3 regions of the Sporolactobacillus sp. PKPK-6 genome follow, and region 3 is predicted to be linked to each of the others. Evidence: predicted binding sites of a transcription regulator. Region 3 holds the regulator's gene; each other region holds the start of a gene.
What was found. The regulator NrdR, encoded in region 3, represses ribonucleotide reductase genes. The targets are predictions, from matches to a motif close to AACACNATATATNGTGTT.
Positions count from the first base shown of each region.

Region 1 (4,763 bases), on a different contig from region 3:
TTTGGTCGAGCATTTCCCGCCGCTCCGAATCCTCAAGCAAATCTTCATAGAGAAATCCGGTCCAGCACCAAATATCCTTATCCGGACATTCGTTCTTCACACGCTCGACGAGTTTTGTCAGGGTGTTTGGGTGATCAAACGGCTCGCCGCCGAGCAGCGACAATCCCTGAACTTTACCGTCCGAACGATTTAAATCATCAATGATTTTGTTCTCCACTTCATCCGTATATGGCTTACCGAAGTCAGGATTCCAAGCGATTGCATTCCAACAGCCCTTGCAGTGAAAATGGCAGCCGCTGACAAACAAGGAATGCCTGACTCCCGTTCCATTCAAAAAATCAAAGCGTTTATAATCGGCGTAATTCATAATCGGTGTGACTTGTCCTCTTTTCTCTTCAACTCTGCTGCTTCTCGCGGCTGTTGATTTCCTTCAGACGTCCTTTGATCGGCTTGCGCTGAATCACGGAACCCAAGTAACCGCACAGCCGGCGGATGCAGGACGTTGTTTCCGGATTATGATTGCCGCAGCTTGGGCATTTGAACCCGGCTGCCGTTGATTCGAACTCGCCTTCATAGCCGCATTCATAGCATTTATCAATTGGCGTGTTTGTACCGAAATACCCGATTCGGTCATAGGCGTAATCCCATACTGTTTCCAGTCCTTCGGGGTTGTTTACCAAGGATGGGAACTCGCAGTAATGAATAAAGCCGCCTCCCGTGTAGGGTTCATAATCCTTTTCAAAATCAATTTTTTCAAATGGGTTGATTTTCTTGCGCACGTCGTAGTGAAAACTATTCGTATAGTAATCTTTATCTGTTATGTCCTTGATGCTCCCGAAATGCTGCTTGTCCAGTCTGCAGAAGCGGTCGGTCAAGCTTTCTGAAGGTGTCGCATAGACACTGAACGCATAGCCTGTCTTCTTGCGCCATTCGTCCGACAGCGACTTAAACCGTTTCACAATATCGAGTGTAAAGGTTTTTGCTTCCGGATTATGTTCCCAATTCGGACCATAGAACACCGTCGCCGCTTCGTAAAGTCCGATGTAGCCCATGGACACAGTCGCCCGACCATTCTTGAAAATGTCCTGTACCGGTTCATCGGCGTGCAGACGTTTTCCGGTTGCACCGTACTGATAGAGAATCGGTGCGTTTTTCGCTTCCACTTTATCCAGTGTATGAATTCGGAAGAGCAATGCGCGGCATACCAGATCCAGCCGTTCTTCAAATAAACTCCAAAAAGCAGTTTTGTCGCCATTTGACTCGATTGCGATCCTTGGAATATTCAGCGTGACAACACCCATATTGTTACGACCGTCTGTAATGTATTGTCCGTTCTCCTGATAAGAAGGCAGGAATGAACGGCAGCCCATCGGCGCCTTGAAGTCCCCGGTCACTTCAACAATTCGGTCATAGTTCAAAATATCCGGATACATCCGTTTCGTGGCGCATTCCAAAGCCATTTTTTTAATATCATAGTTTGGATCGTCTTCGTTTAAATTTAACCCGCGTTTAATCGTGAACACGAGTTTTGGAAACACCGCTGTTTTATGATCGCGGCCAAGCCCGATAATTCTCACCTTCAAAATCGCTTTCTGAATCTCGCGGGCAAACCATGAACGGCCAAGACCGAAGTTTAGAGTAAAGAAAGGTGTCTGACCATTGCTTGAAAAAAGGGTGTTAATTTCATATTCAAGCGACTGCATCGAGTCGTAAATTTCTTTCTCAGTCATCGCGTAAGCGTAATGTTCTTGTTCTGCAGGATCCGAAATCCAAGTCTTTGCGGTTTCCAAGTATTTGCTGAAGCTCGTTCTCGCATAAGGTTCCAATACTTCATCCGCACGATTAAACGATGTGCCGCCATAAATATTCGAGGATACATTGGCGACAATCTGAGCAACCAGCGCGGTCGCCGTCTTGATCGATCTCGGCTGTTCCACGTCAGCATTGCCGATCGAGAACCCTTTCTCAAGCATGCCTTTAAAATCAATCAGCATGCAGTTATACATAGAGAAAAACGGCGAGTAATCCAAATCATGGAAGTGGATAATTCCCTGATTATGCGCATCGGCAAATTCCTTTGGCAAAATATGGCGGAGTGCAAAATCTCTGGCCGCCACGCCCGCGAGCAAATCGCGCTGCGTATTAAATACTTTTTCATCTTTATTCGCGTTTTCATTGGCGACATATTCATCCATATTGATTAAGTCACGAATCTTGTCATCTAATGATTTTTCTTTATATACCGGTTCTTTAATCATCATGTCCGCCCCCATAGTTCCGATAAACAACATTATAATACAATATGTAGTAGGATCAATAGGATACACAACACAATATGTAGGAGTCTAGCGTATGGATTGCATTTTTTAGGATACCAGAGCGGAAAAATAGATCTGTGACAATTTTGCGAACGAGGGATAATACACGCATATTTATAGATCTCGGAGAAAAAATAAACAACCTATTTATTATATCGGAAGACCGCTAGAAAGCAACTGCAAAAATGATGAATAAATCCAAACATGTACTCAACTAGAAAAACCGGGCAAAAGCACTCAGTCATTACGGTCTCAGGATGCGGTTGTCTTCGCATTGCCTCTTATAAAATAAGCGGAGATTTTCCAGTTATATGCATCATGGAGGATGTTTTGCGGGTACATAAGGGTAATTTTTCCGGTTATGCAAAGCAAAACCCTCCATTTTCACGTCTTTTAATTCGATAAGGGGCATTTATCCGTCTATTTAAGCAATTTTTTCATTCATTTTCTAATGAAGCGGAATTTTTCCGTCTATTTATCAAATTGGGTGCTTAACCTGATCGCTCAACCGATATGTGCGGGTTGGCAATCAACCTCTTATGACCATATAGTCATACCCGCGAGACAAAATCTTAAAATTTGGAACAAAAAAATGACGACACGGTGATCGTCATTCCTAACCTTCCTAATGAAACGTATGATACAGAAATTTATAGAGCCCATTTTCAGCATATGAGGCGTCAGTCACCCATTCTGCCTGTTCCTTTACATGCTCCGGGGCATTCTTCATAGCGGCAGAGTGGCCTGCTAGTTGAAACATTGGCAAATCATTTTCTCCATCACCAACCGCAAGCGCATTGTCGGGAGACAGATGATAATGATCCAGTAAGATTCGAATTCCGCTCGCTTTTGAAATATTCTTTCCTACTAATTCAACATTGTTATGTGACGAAGAAAAATAGTCAAACGCGAATTTTTCCTGCAGTTGGCGCAAATCATTCTTCCACGCATCCATTTTCGCTACATCTTCGCTGAAAAAATACATCTTGACGATCTGTGCCAATTCGTCGTCAGTCAGCGTCTCCTTCCAAACCATGTCCTCAAGCACCGCTTGCCTTCGCGACAGCCACTCGTTAACCGATACCGACTCCGGCCTTTTATCATTAATTTCATTGATTATATAGTGCCTATCTCGGCTTAGAATCGTTCTTCTTCCGCTGACCGGATGCAGCTGATAGTACATCTTATGCTGTTCCGAGTAATGAAGCATGTGCTCGACAAGTGCTTTTGGCAGGACGCTTTGAAAAATTTTTGCCGTTCCCGCGAATACAGTCATTCCATTTGCAGCAACCATTCCGGCTGCCGGAAAATCATCGGGCAGTACATTAAGCGCATCAACCTCCGAACGTCCCGTGACGACGAATACATTCTTGCCGTGCGCACTGAGTTTCTTAAGGTAACCGTTCAATTCAGGAGTCACTTGATTATCCGGTGTCAGAGTCGTCCCGTCTAAGTCAAGCATAATCGTTTTTATGTTCAACTGATATCACCTCCGCGCAATCTCTTCATTCATTCTATCGTTTCTTGCTGCGCAGCGCATCCTTTCAGTTTTTTTACGGACATGTTTTGTCTTGCTGAAATGCGGGTATAGAGAACATAAGGAGCAGGGATTGGAACTCTCGTGATCAGGATAAATTCGTTTTGCTATGAAAATTAATTTCTCAATCCATTTACAATCACCGCGTCATTAAAATAACTTCGGCTTTTACATCAGGTTCATCAAAAGCTCATTCACATGAATGACTGAAAAAATGACCAAAAAAATTTAAAAAGAAGTGATTTTTCTGCCATTACTTATAGTCGCCTTAGGCGTAATTGTATTACTCATACTCATTATGAAGTTTAATCTCAATACGTTTATCTCACTGCTCATTGTTTCCTTTCTTGTTGCACTTGGATTAGGCTTGCCACTTACAAAGATTATTTCTGTTATCGAAAAAGGCATTGGCGAGCAGCTCGGCGATCTCATTTTAATCTTCGGGCTCGGCGCCATCCTTGGCAAACTTGTTGCCGATGCAGGCGGTGCGCACCGAATCGCGATCTCGCTTGCGAAAAAGTTCGGTAAAAAGCGTATTCAGTTAGCAGTAATCTTTGCTTCATTCATCATTGGTATTGCCTTATTCTTCGAGGTTGGCCTAGTTCTTCTGCTTCCAATCGTTTTTGAAATCGGACTTGCTCTAGGCGTACCACTGCTCTATGTGGGCATGCCAATGATTGCCGCTTTGATGGCAACTCATGGATTTTTGCCTCCGCATCCGGCACCAACCGCTCTTGTTCAAAGCTATCATGCCAATACGGCCTATGTGCTCCTTGTTGGCCTGTGCATCGCCATCCCGGCCGTCATTGTCGGGGGCACCTTATTGAATCGGCTGCTTTTCCGTTTGATGCCTAAAGTTTACACACATTCCGGAAACGAGGAACTGCTTGATAAGAAAAGACATTTTG
Region 1 is NZ_JBWXPA010000003.1:150,928-155,690, forward strand. It holds gene nrdG (anaerobic ribonucleoside-triphosphate reductase activating protein) at 1-367, opposite strand, end outside; gene nrdD (anaerobic ribonucleoside-triphosphate reductase) at 396-2,258, opposite strand; gene AC1MBV_RS16795 (Cof-type HAD-IIB family hydrolase) at 2,944-3,798, opposite strand; gene AC1MBV_RS16800 (gluconate:H+ symporter) at 4,103-4,763, shown strand, end outside.
Region 1: nrdD (anaerobic ribonucleoside-triphosphate reductase) is a predicted target of NrdR. The motif match lies at 2,295-2,312, and genes of this name have one in related genera.

Region 2 (4,763 bases), 630 kb from region 3:
TTCGCGTATAAATTGCCATGTTTTTTCACCTCTGCTCTAACGTCATTAAAACTTGCTATAGTACCAGACGATCTGATCATTTTTTTGAACTTTTACGGCACCAGCGCCGACATTGGGCTGTTTGCCGTTAACGGTGAACAGCCAGCCGGCTTTTTTTGAGGCTTTTTTGTTGTTTAAGCTGGTTACATAAACCATTTTGCCACTGCCGCTGCTGCTCATTTCCAGATGCTGTTTTTTGCTGAATTTTTGAAGCAGACGAAAGACGGTTTCGTTTTTTGAAAGTGCGATTTTGCCTTCTTGCACATGGGAACCGTTCTTAATGCTGATAAAAGCGCTTGAAGCAGTGGTTTGAGCCGCATGTGCGGCTGGGCTTGATGCAGCGTTCTGCGCCGTTTGATGTCCGGCCCAAAAGCCCGCACCAAATAATACGGCGGCTGCAAGTAGCGCAATGATGACGCGATAAATGGTTTTCATTAGTTTTGTCTCCTCTTAGTATAGGGTGTTTGTTTAACGGGTCTGTTTGTTCAATTTACGAGCTTCACTTGCGAAGACTTTGAACAAAAGCGGAGAAAACAAACCGAAAATGAGATTGCCTGCCGCGTGATAGAGATCAAAAGGCAGTCCGCTGATCCAGAGACCGACGATCGTTAAGGGATTCTGGGTGAAAATAAAATAGGACAAGGCCATGATCATACCAAACACTAATCCGCTCACGAACAGCCATAAGAAATAGAGCCACTGCTTCTGTGGAAGCAGCGCGGACAGGAGTCCGATCAATCCCCAAGCGGCCAGGTGAAAAAGTGTCCAGTAGCCGAGACCGAGAAACAGATCGGAGACCAGCGCGGTTAACAACCCTTCCGCAGCCCCCATTTTCCAGCCAAAAAACCATCCGGTCAGAATGATGATGAGTGTTGCCGGTTGGATATTTACTCCGTGAATTGCAAGTCGGCCGGCGACCGCGGTTGCAGTCAGCAAAGCGAGCAGTGTCATTTTATGAATGGCCAGCATCATGATACCCTCCAGGTCACTTATTTTACAGGACAAGCGCCACCGACGCAGTCGCTTTGACCGACGATTTCAAGGTCTTTCTGTTCCTTGAGACGGAGCGTTTGATAGAGTTCAGCAACATCCGCGCGAATTTTGGCTTTTCGCTCAAGATACGTTTCTTTACTGATTGGCTCTTTTGGTGCCTGAGCGAAGCCGTGTCCGCTGTAGGGAAGCAGCGAGGTTGACTTGCACCGTCTTCGGTATTGCTGAAGCAGATCGGCAATCTTTGACGCTTCCTCTTTATGAAACGTAATGGTGCAGCTGACCGAGTTGTCCGCCCAGTAGGTTTGCAGAAACAGCTGTGTCGCAAACTGTTCTCCGATCGACACATCATTTGCGGATACAAAGTCTTGATGATCGGCACTGCCGGCTTTGACCGGGAATTCGACGACCATCGTATTCTCAGAGTATACATCTTTTTCGATCGTATAGCCGGCTTGTTGCAGTGCGGGCAGCAAGGGATCGCTATCCTGAAAACGGATGCGCTGAATCAAGTATTTATCAAAACTAAAGTGCATTCCTTCGGATATCCCGACAAGCTTTGAGACCGTTCCGGATGGCTTGACGGTCGTGTGTTTGATTGATGGATTGCAGCCGAGTGTCTGGGAATACCGTTGATCGGCTTTGACGATCATTTGATAAAAGGCATCAACACATTGTGCCGCTCGCTCATTAAAAATTGGTTTTTGATATAAAGTTCCACTTTCCGGATCTTGAGCCTCCACAAATCCGCTGACGAGACGTTCGCCAAATCGTTCGAGTACCCAGTCTTGAATTCCGCTCATTGAGATGCCGATGCGCCGGTTTTTCTCAATGATTGTTCTTGAGCATTGCCAATCATAGTGCGAGAACGTCACACGTTTGGTATAGCGGACGGCAAGACTGAACACTTCTTCCATCGACCAGCCCATCTTTTCCGCAATGCCGGGGAAGACTTCAAATAGGTTGCATGGTTCGCCGTTTCCTAATGAAATTTCGCCGCAGGGGTTCGTTCCTTCTGCATCAGCGTCGATGCCCGGCTGACGGCCGTCTGCAAACCGCCCGTAGTTGCGGATGTTGTCCAGATTGACGATACCCGGTTCTCCATTCTTGACAATCGCCTCGGCAACCGCATCGTAGTGATTATAATCAGGGGTGACCAGCACACTGTTGTTTGAGGCCCAGCGATGATCCATTAATTGTTCCTGATCCTGTTTCATCGTGACGAAGGCTTGGTCGTCCGGATCACCAAGGGCAATTTCTGCACTGCGGCGTACATTGCCGGCAACGACATTTTTGCCGATTAAATTGCAGATGTCCGTGCAGTCCACGGATGTGAGCGACTTCCCGTTTGCCTGATTCAGCACACGGTTTACTGCGCCCAGCATTTCGATGAACGGAACAGGACCTGCGGCTACGCCGCCGAATCCTTTAATCTTTTTCCCTTTTTCACGAATCGAACTGACATCGATGACCACATGGGATGCATGGTCAATCATAGACGAGAAGTGGGCATCAATGAGCAGGGCGTTCGATTCTACCCATCCTTCGCGTGTATCAGGTGTTCGGTAGCGGAGACAAGATGTGCGGTCATGATCCTGATACCAGGTATCGGCATCTTCCGCGCCCGCCTCAAGCGCTGCGGCGTAATCGCCATTTTCTTTACTGATTAGAATATCCAGCTTCACGTGACGCGTCACCGGAGGGATTTGACGAATATTTGCTTTGGAAACGGAGAAACCGACACCGCCGCCTTTCATTAATTCGTCAAACAGGAAAGAGAAGGGCATGGATACGGCCGGCTGCTCTTTCTCCAGATAGAAAGGAACGATGTGACTGTCCCCATAGACTTGGGGACGAATTGCAATAAACCAGCAATTATTCAATGCATCGCCGACACGCTGCTGATAGTCCGTACCGGAGATCCAAAGGTTGCGCCCTGATGGGGTGGAGGCTAGGCTGTAAATGAGTTTAAATAAACGCTCGGCTTCTTTTCCAAGCTCATGGACGGTTGCTTCGGATACGTGATCCGTATGGAGTCTGGGATCTAGATTAATATTGCCTTCAACCACTCGCCTTACCGTCTCGTCCCATTCTTCGTAGCGGCCAAGCGGATCAATCCAGCGGGCATAGGTTCTTTTATAGGTGACCCATCCAAGTTCGCCCCAGTGTGGCTGAACGTCCGACTTTATTTTTTGTATGTAAGCATCAGATAACTTAATCTGCATTATTTTACTCCTCTCAACTACGTTTCCTGCTCATCGTAACTAGATATTGTATTAAAGTCAATTGTATAATCAATATATAGTATTTTGGCTTATTCGGTACAATCATGCATGGTTATCGGATTTTCGGTGGGACAGCCTTTGAATGCATCAATTCGATTAACTATAGTGTCACATAATTGTCACTTTGTGAAAAGCTACAGTAGCCTGACAAAATAAAAATATGCGCTTATTCTTGAATTTGAGAATCATTATCAAAAAAATGTGTAGGTGGAGAATAGTCACTCGGTTTTCAAACCATGCTTAAAATGAGTGCAGATCTTGAATTTGAAGACGGCACCATTCTGATTAGGCTATTCTCTTATTTTGGAGGCAACGAAGATGAATGCGTTAAAAGATATTTTTAATCGAATAAAAGCGGATCCTGAAAATAGTCATTTCACAAATAAAAATATCGAACCACTCTACTATGCTGCTCCGACGGCAAAGCTGTTAATCATCGGCCAGGCTCCGGGTGAAATCGCGCAAAATACAAAGATAGTGTGGAACGATCGAAGCGGCGCGCGTTTGCGAGACTGGATGGGTGTATCAAGAGATACTTTCTATCATTCGGGAAAAATTGCTGTGCTCCCAATGGATTTTTATTTCCCCGGCAAAGGAAAGAGCGGTGATTTACCGCCGAGAAAGGGATTCGCTGCAAAATGGCACGATCCACTCATTAGAGCGATGCCGGATATTGAGTTAACCTTATTAGTTGGCTCTTATGCCCAGCGGTACTACCTGAAGACGCGTTCAAAAATGACGTTAACTCAGACTGTTAAAGAGTATCGCAGTTATTTACCTGACTATTTTCCATTGGTTCATCCGTCACCGCGAAACTATATTTGGATAAAAAGAAATCCTTGGTTTGAGGAAGAGGTCTTGCCGGATTTGAAAACGCATATTCATCAAATTCTTTCTCTGTGATCATAACCATTCACACTGAGTGATCGGTTACTGCTGATTCGCTACGGTATATTCAGAATATAAATGTTTGGCTCGTTCTTCTGCCTTGAGGCAGAGGACGTCAGCATCACTTGTGCGTCCATAAAAGGTGCCGATATCAGGAAAATCAATAAAAGTAGTGGCAGTGCGCATGTTTCTGTCAGCTGCTCAATATCGGGCAAAAGAACCGATCCCCTTCCCGATTGATTAGAATTTGTTGTAGTGCCCCAGACAATTATAATGGAATTAATTGAAACGTAATGGGCAGTGAAAAAAGTTGGGGAAGGTCGTCACGGGTAAAACAGATGTGATTTTAATCAGCACCGGGATCATGAGCGCGACACTGGGGACGTTGCTAAAAGAACTCGCTCCAGAAAAAGAGAGTTCGAATGAATGGAATAATGCAGGCATCGGCCATTCAGCGCTGTGCGAATTGAACTATACACCGGAAAAAGCAGATGGAACGATCGACATTAGAAAAGCGGTTGCAGTTAAGATCAACTTGCGGATAACTGTTTAAAAATTTTC
Region 2 is NZ_JBWXPA010000002.1:1,023,379-1,028,141, reverse strand. It holds partial or broken gene AC1MBV_RS15845 (cob(I)yrinic acid a,c-diamide adenosyltransferase) at 1-19, opposite strand, end outside; gene AC1MBV_RS15840 (DUF4430 domain-containing protein) at 46-474, opposite strand; gene AC1MBV_RS15835 (ECF transporter S component) at 508-1,011, opposite strand; gene nrdJ (ribonucleoside-triphosphate reductase, adenosylcobalamin-dependent) at 1,029-3,254, opposite strand; gene AC1MBV_RS15825 (uracil-DNA glycosylase family protein) at 3,633-4,217, shown strand; gene AC1MBV_RS15820 (hypothetical protein) at 4,245-4,388, opposite strand; partial or broken gene AC1MBV_RS15815 (malate:quinone oxidoreductase) at 4,513-4,749, shown strand.
Region 2: nrdJ (ribonucleoside-triphosphate reductase, adenosylcobalamin-dependent) is a predicted target of NrdR. The motif match lies at 3,321-3,338, and genes of this name have one in related genera.

Region 3 (4,763 bases):
GGTGAAATTTTATTTGAGAAACTGATGCTTCCGCCGGTCAAGAAAACGAAAACAGGCTATTCAACTGCAGCAGATGTTCTTGAAAAGCTGCGCGGCCGACATGAAATTATTGACAAAATTCTGGATTTTCGTCAGTTAGGCAAATTAAAATCAACGTATGTAGTGGGCCTGCTCAAGGTCATCAATCCGGAAACGGGACGAGTGCACACGTGTTATAACCAGGCGTTAACACAAACCGGAAGACTCAGTTCGACCGATCCGAACTTGCAGAACATCCCGATTCGACTTGAGGAAGGCAGAAAAATCCGCAAAGCATTTCTTCCAAGCGAAGACGGCTGGCAGATTTTCTCTGCAGACTATTCACAAATTGAACTGCGCGTCTTGGCACATATTGCTGATGACGAAAACTTGAAACAGGCATTTATTGATGGTATGGATATCCATACGAAAACGGCGATGGATGTATTTGGCGTCGAAAAGGATGAGGTTACCTCGCTAATGCGCCGTCATGCGAAAGCAGTCAACTTCGGCATTATTTACGGAATCAGCGATTATGGGCTTTCGCAAAACCTTGGAATCACTCGAAAAGATGCTGCTCGATTTATTGAAAAATACCTGCAAAGCTATCCGGGTGTTCACCAATATATGGAGAATATTGTGAAGCAGGCGAGATCAGAAGGATATGTGACAACACTGCTCAACCGTCGTCGCTATTTGCCCGACATCAACAGTCGCAATTTTAACAGCCGAAGCTTTGCTGAACGCACAGCGATGAACACGCCGATTCAGGGCAGCGCGGCCGATGTAATTAAGAAGGCAATGATCGTCATGGATCAACGGCTTAAAGAAGAAAAACTCAAATCGCGAATGCTGCTTCAGGTACACGATGAGTTGATCTTTGAGGTGCCAGAGCAAGAACTAGAAACGATGAGCAAACTTGTGCCCGAAGTCATGGAACATGCGATTCAATTGAGCGTTCCGCTAAAGGTTGAGCGTTCCTATGGACCAACTTGGTATGATGCAAAATAAAGTCGCAGCACAGGTGTTGAGGGGGAAGTCGTTTGCCGGAATTACCAGAAGTGGAAACTGTGAAGAGAACGTTGAATGAGCTTGTTATTGGAAAAACGGTGAAAAGTGTTGACGTACGCTGGCCGAATATTATCCGTCGACCAATAGACATTAATCAATTCAAAGCTCAATTGATTGGGGAAACGCTGACGGATGTGCAGCGTCGCGGAAAATTTTTGCTGCTTGATTTCGATGATCTTGTCCTTGTATCACATCTGAGGATGGAAGGGCGATATCGCTTGGATCCGGAAAGTGAGCCACTTGATGCTTATACTCATGTGATCTTTCACTTTACCGATAATACTGCACTTCGTTATCGGGATGTTCGCAAATTCGGCACCATGCATCTTTTTGATAAAGGTGATGAATGGAATCATCTGCCGCTTTCAAAGCTTGGTCCCGAGCCGCTGTCCTCAGATCTGACCGAAGAATATCTTGCGGCTGCCTGCCGAAATACAAAGAGAACGATAAAACAAGTGCTACTTGATCAGACCGTTCTTGTCGGACTTGGGAATATTTATGTTGATGAATCCTTATTTAAGGCTGGTGTTCACCCGACGACTGTCGCTTGCACACTAACTGGCGATCAATTGAGTCGAATTATAAAGGCAATTGTTGAGACATTGAGTGAAGCCGTTAAGCAGGGCGGCAGCACAATCCGCACGTTTGTGAACAGTCAAGGTCATATGGGACTTTTTCAACAGCAATTAAATGTGTACGGAAGAACGGGTGAGCCTTGCATACGTTGCGGCACGCCAATTGAAAAAATAAAAGTTGGCGGACGCGGGACACATTTTTGCCCGGTTTGCCAACCAAGAGGTTCGAAAAAATGAAGAAAATCGGAGTGACAGGCGGGATCGCAAGCGGGAAAAGCACCATTTCACACTGGCTGATACAACACGGCTACCCGGTTATTGATGCCGATAAAATCTCGCGTGAGATCGTTGTTCCGGGAGAACCAGCGCTTGCAAAAATCGCTGAACATTTTGGAGAAACGATGATTTTGCCGACAGGTGAACTGGATCGGAGAAAATTGGGTGCTCTTGTCTTTCAGGACAGCATTAAACGTCATCAATTAGATGAACTTCTACATCCCATCATTCGTTGTCGGATGAACGAAACACTGGATCAACTTGAGAAACAAGGTGCCCGTGTTGTTTTTTTGGATATTCCGCTCCTGTATGAAAACGGCTTGGAATCTTGGGTTGATCAGACTTTGGTTGTAGCTGTGACTGAAGAAAATCAGTTGCATCGGCTCATGTCCAGAAATAAATTGACTGAGCATCAGGCGCGTGCACGTATCGCTTCGCAAATCCCGCTGCTTGATAAAGTGAAAAGAGCAGATGCAGTGATTGACAATAATGGTTCGATTCAGGAGTCTGAAGCTCAGCTTCGCCGTTTGCTGCGCCGCTGGTCTATTTTGGATGAGACATGAGCATAACTTGCCTGCCTTTTCATAAGTTGCCATGTAGGATACAATAGATTTATCGAAAACAGCGAATGGAGTGAAAAGAAAAATGCGCTGTCCAAGCTGTAAACAAATGGCGACGAAAGTGCTTGACTCCCGTCCCGTTGACAATGGACGGGCGATACGCAGACGTAGAGAATGTGAGCTATGTCATCACCGTTTTACGACCTTTGAAAAGGTGGAGGAAACTCCTTTAGTGGTCGTAAAAAAGGGAGAAACGAGAGAAGCCTTCAGTCATGAAAAAATGCTGCGCGGACTTATAAAAGCCTGCGAAAAACGCCCGGTTCCCCTTGAACGGCTCGAACAGCTCGCAAATCATGTGGAAAAGAAGCTTCGCGATGATGGACGTTCGGAAGTGAACAGCCATGAGATCGGCGAACTTGTGATGAATGAATTAGCAAAAGTGGACGAGGTTGCTTATGTCCGGTTTGCTTCAGTGTATAGACAGTTTACGGATATTAATGTATTCGCCAAGAAGATCCAGGAATTGAAAGATCAATTAGAGAAAGAAAAGAAAAGCAAGAAGTAAGAGATTGAGGAAGGCCGACGAAGAACGGATCCTTGATTTCTGCGCAACAGACGCAGAATGGGGGAATGAACATGATGCAGTCATGGAAAGAAGTGCTGCCCGGAGATCATTATCATGTACTGACGAATGGACTGCTTCATCCTTTTGACCAGAGGATTATTACATGCCTTTACCAGCCTCTGATCGGCATCGATGCGGCGAGTATGTACTTTACATTTTGGCAGGAAATTGATGATACGGAGGAATTTTTGACGCATCATCATCTCATGGGATCGATGAACCTGCCATTGGATCGAATACTTAAAGCAAGAAAAAAATTAGAGGCCGTCGGGCTGCTGCAAACCTTGAAGAAAAAGGGAGCAACCCCCGGCCGATTTGCCTATTATCTTGAGCCGCCTCTGACACCGGATTTATTTTTTAAAGACGGTTTTTTAAATTTATTTTTATATCGTCAGGTTGGTCCGAGAGAGTATAAACGATTGAGCAGCCTTTTTGAAAGTAAATCGATCAGCACGGATGACTATGAAGATGTATCCGCTCATTTTGACGAAGTGTTTCAGTCATTGCCGTCTGCAGAAACAACAGATGAAAGGCTAAATACGGCCTCAAACGGATCTTGGGTCATGCGGTCGGAAACCCCTAAGGTCCGTTTCAGCAATCACTTTGATTTTAAGAAAATGCTGACGTATCTCTCTGATGCGATCCTTAGCGAAGATGCGCTGACTGATGAGGTGCGGCTCGCCATTGATAAGCTGGCGTTCGTCTATCAGACTGAGCCCTATGATATGAGCCGTGCGGTGCAGTCCGCAGCACTGCATACAGGCACGGTTGACATCTCCGCATTGCGAAAAGAAGTACGCGACTTTTATTTGCTTGAGCATGGCTCGGACGAGATGCCTGCTCTTTATGAGCGAACACAGCCACATGAAGAGCGGAAGATTGTGGACAGAGAGCCGCAGAACGCAGAGGAACAACTGATTGCATGGTATGAACGGAACTCGCCCTATCAATTGCTTGAAGCGCTTGGACAGGGAAGTAAGCCGGCAGCACCCGATTTACGTTTAATTGAAAACCTGATGTTCGATACAAAACTGAATCCCGGAGTAATCAATGTATTAATTGACTACATTTCTCAGGTGAACGATCATAATCTTAATAAATCATTTGTGGAGAAGGTTGCTGCGCAATGGGCAAGGGCAAATGTGCGGACGGTGCCCGAGGCAATGGCTTACGCACGCGAAGAGCAAAGGAAACGAGAGCAACAGAAGAAAGGCAAGGCATCAGGGCAAGCGCAAAGTACACGACGGACAAGAAAATCATCTCAGAATGAGCATCATGAGGTCGTTCCAGAATGGATGAAGAATCCGAAACAACCGGAACAACAATCCAAGGATGACGACGAAGCTGTAAAACAGAGAGCAAAATGGCTTGAGGATTACTTAAATAATATATGAACATGTAGATAAGGGAGGAGCGTTTGGATGGAACCGATTCATTCTTTTTTCAAAGATTTAGCCGCTCAGCAGGCGATGCAAGAAAAATGGGATCAGCTTTCGGGTGCGCTTAAGAATAATCCGGCTATCCGTCAATTCGCTGAAAAAAATCCGGAGATCAGTTCGGCTGCGTGGACAAGAAGCTTGTCGCGACTTTATCAATTTGTCTCGGAACAGAAGCATTGTGCGCATTGTCCCGGACTGG
Region 3 is NZ_JBWXPA010000002.1:390,371-395,133, reverse strand. It holds gene polA (DNA polymerase I) at 1-1,029, shown strand, start outside; gene mutM (DNA-formamidopyrimidine glycosylase) at 1,062-1,901, shown strand; gene coaE (dephospho-CoA kinase) at 1,898-2,503, shown strand; gene nrdR (transcriptional regulator NrdR) at 2,586-3,065, shown strand; gene AC1MBV_RS12810 (replication initiation and membrane attachment family protein) at 3,137-4,519, shown strand; gene dnaI (primosomal protein DnaI) at 4,547-4,763, shown strand, end outside.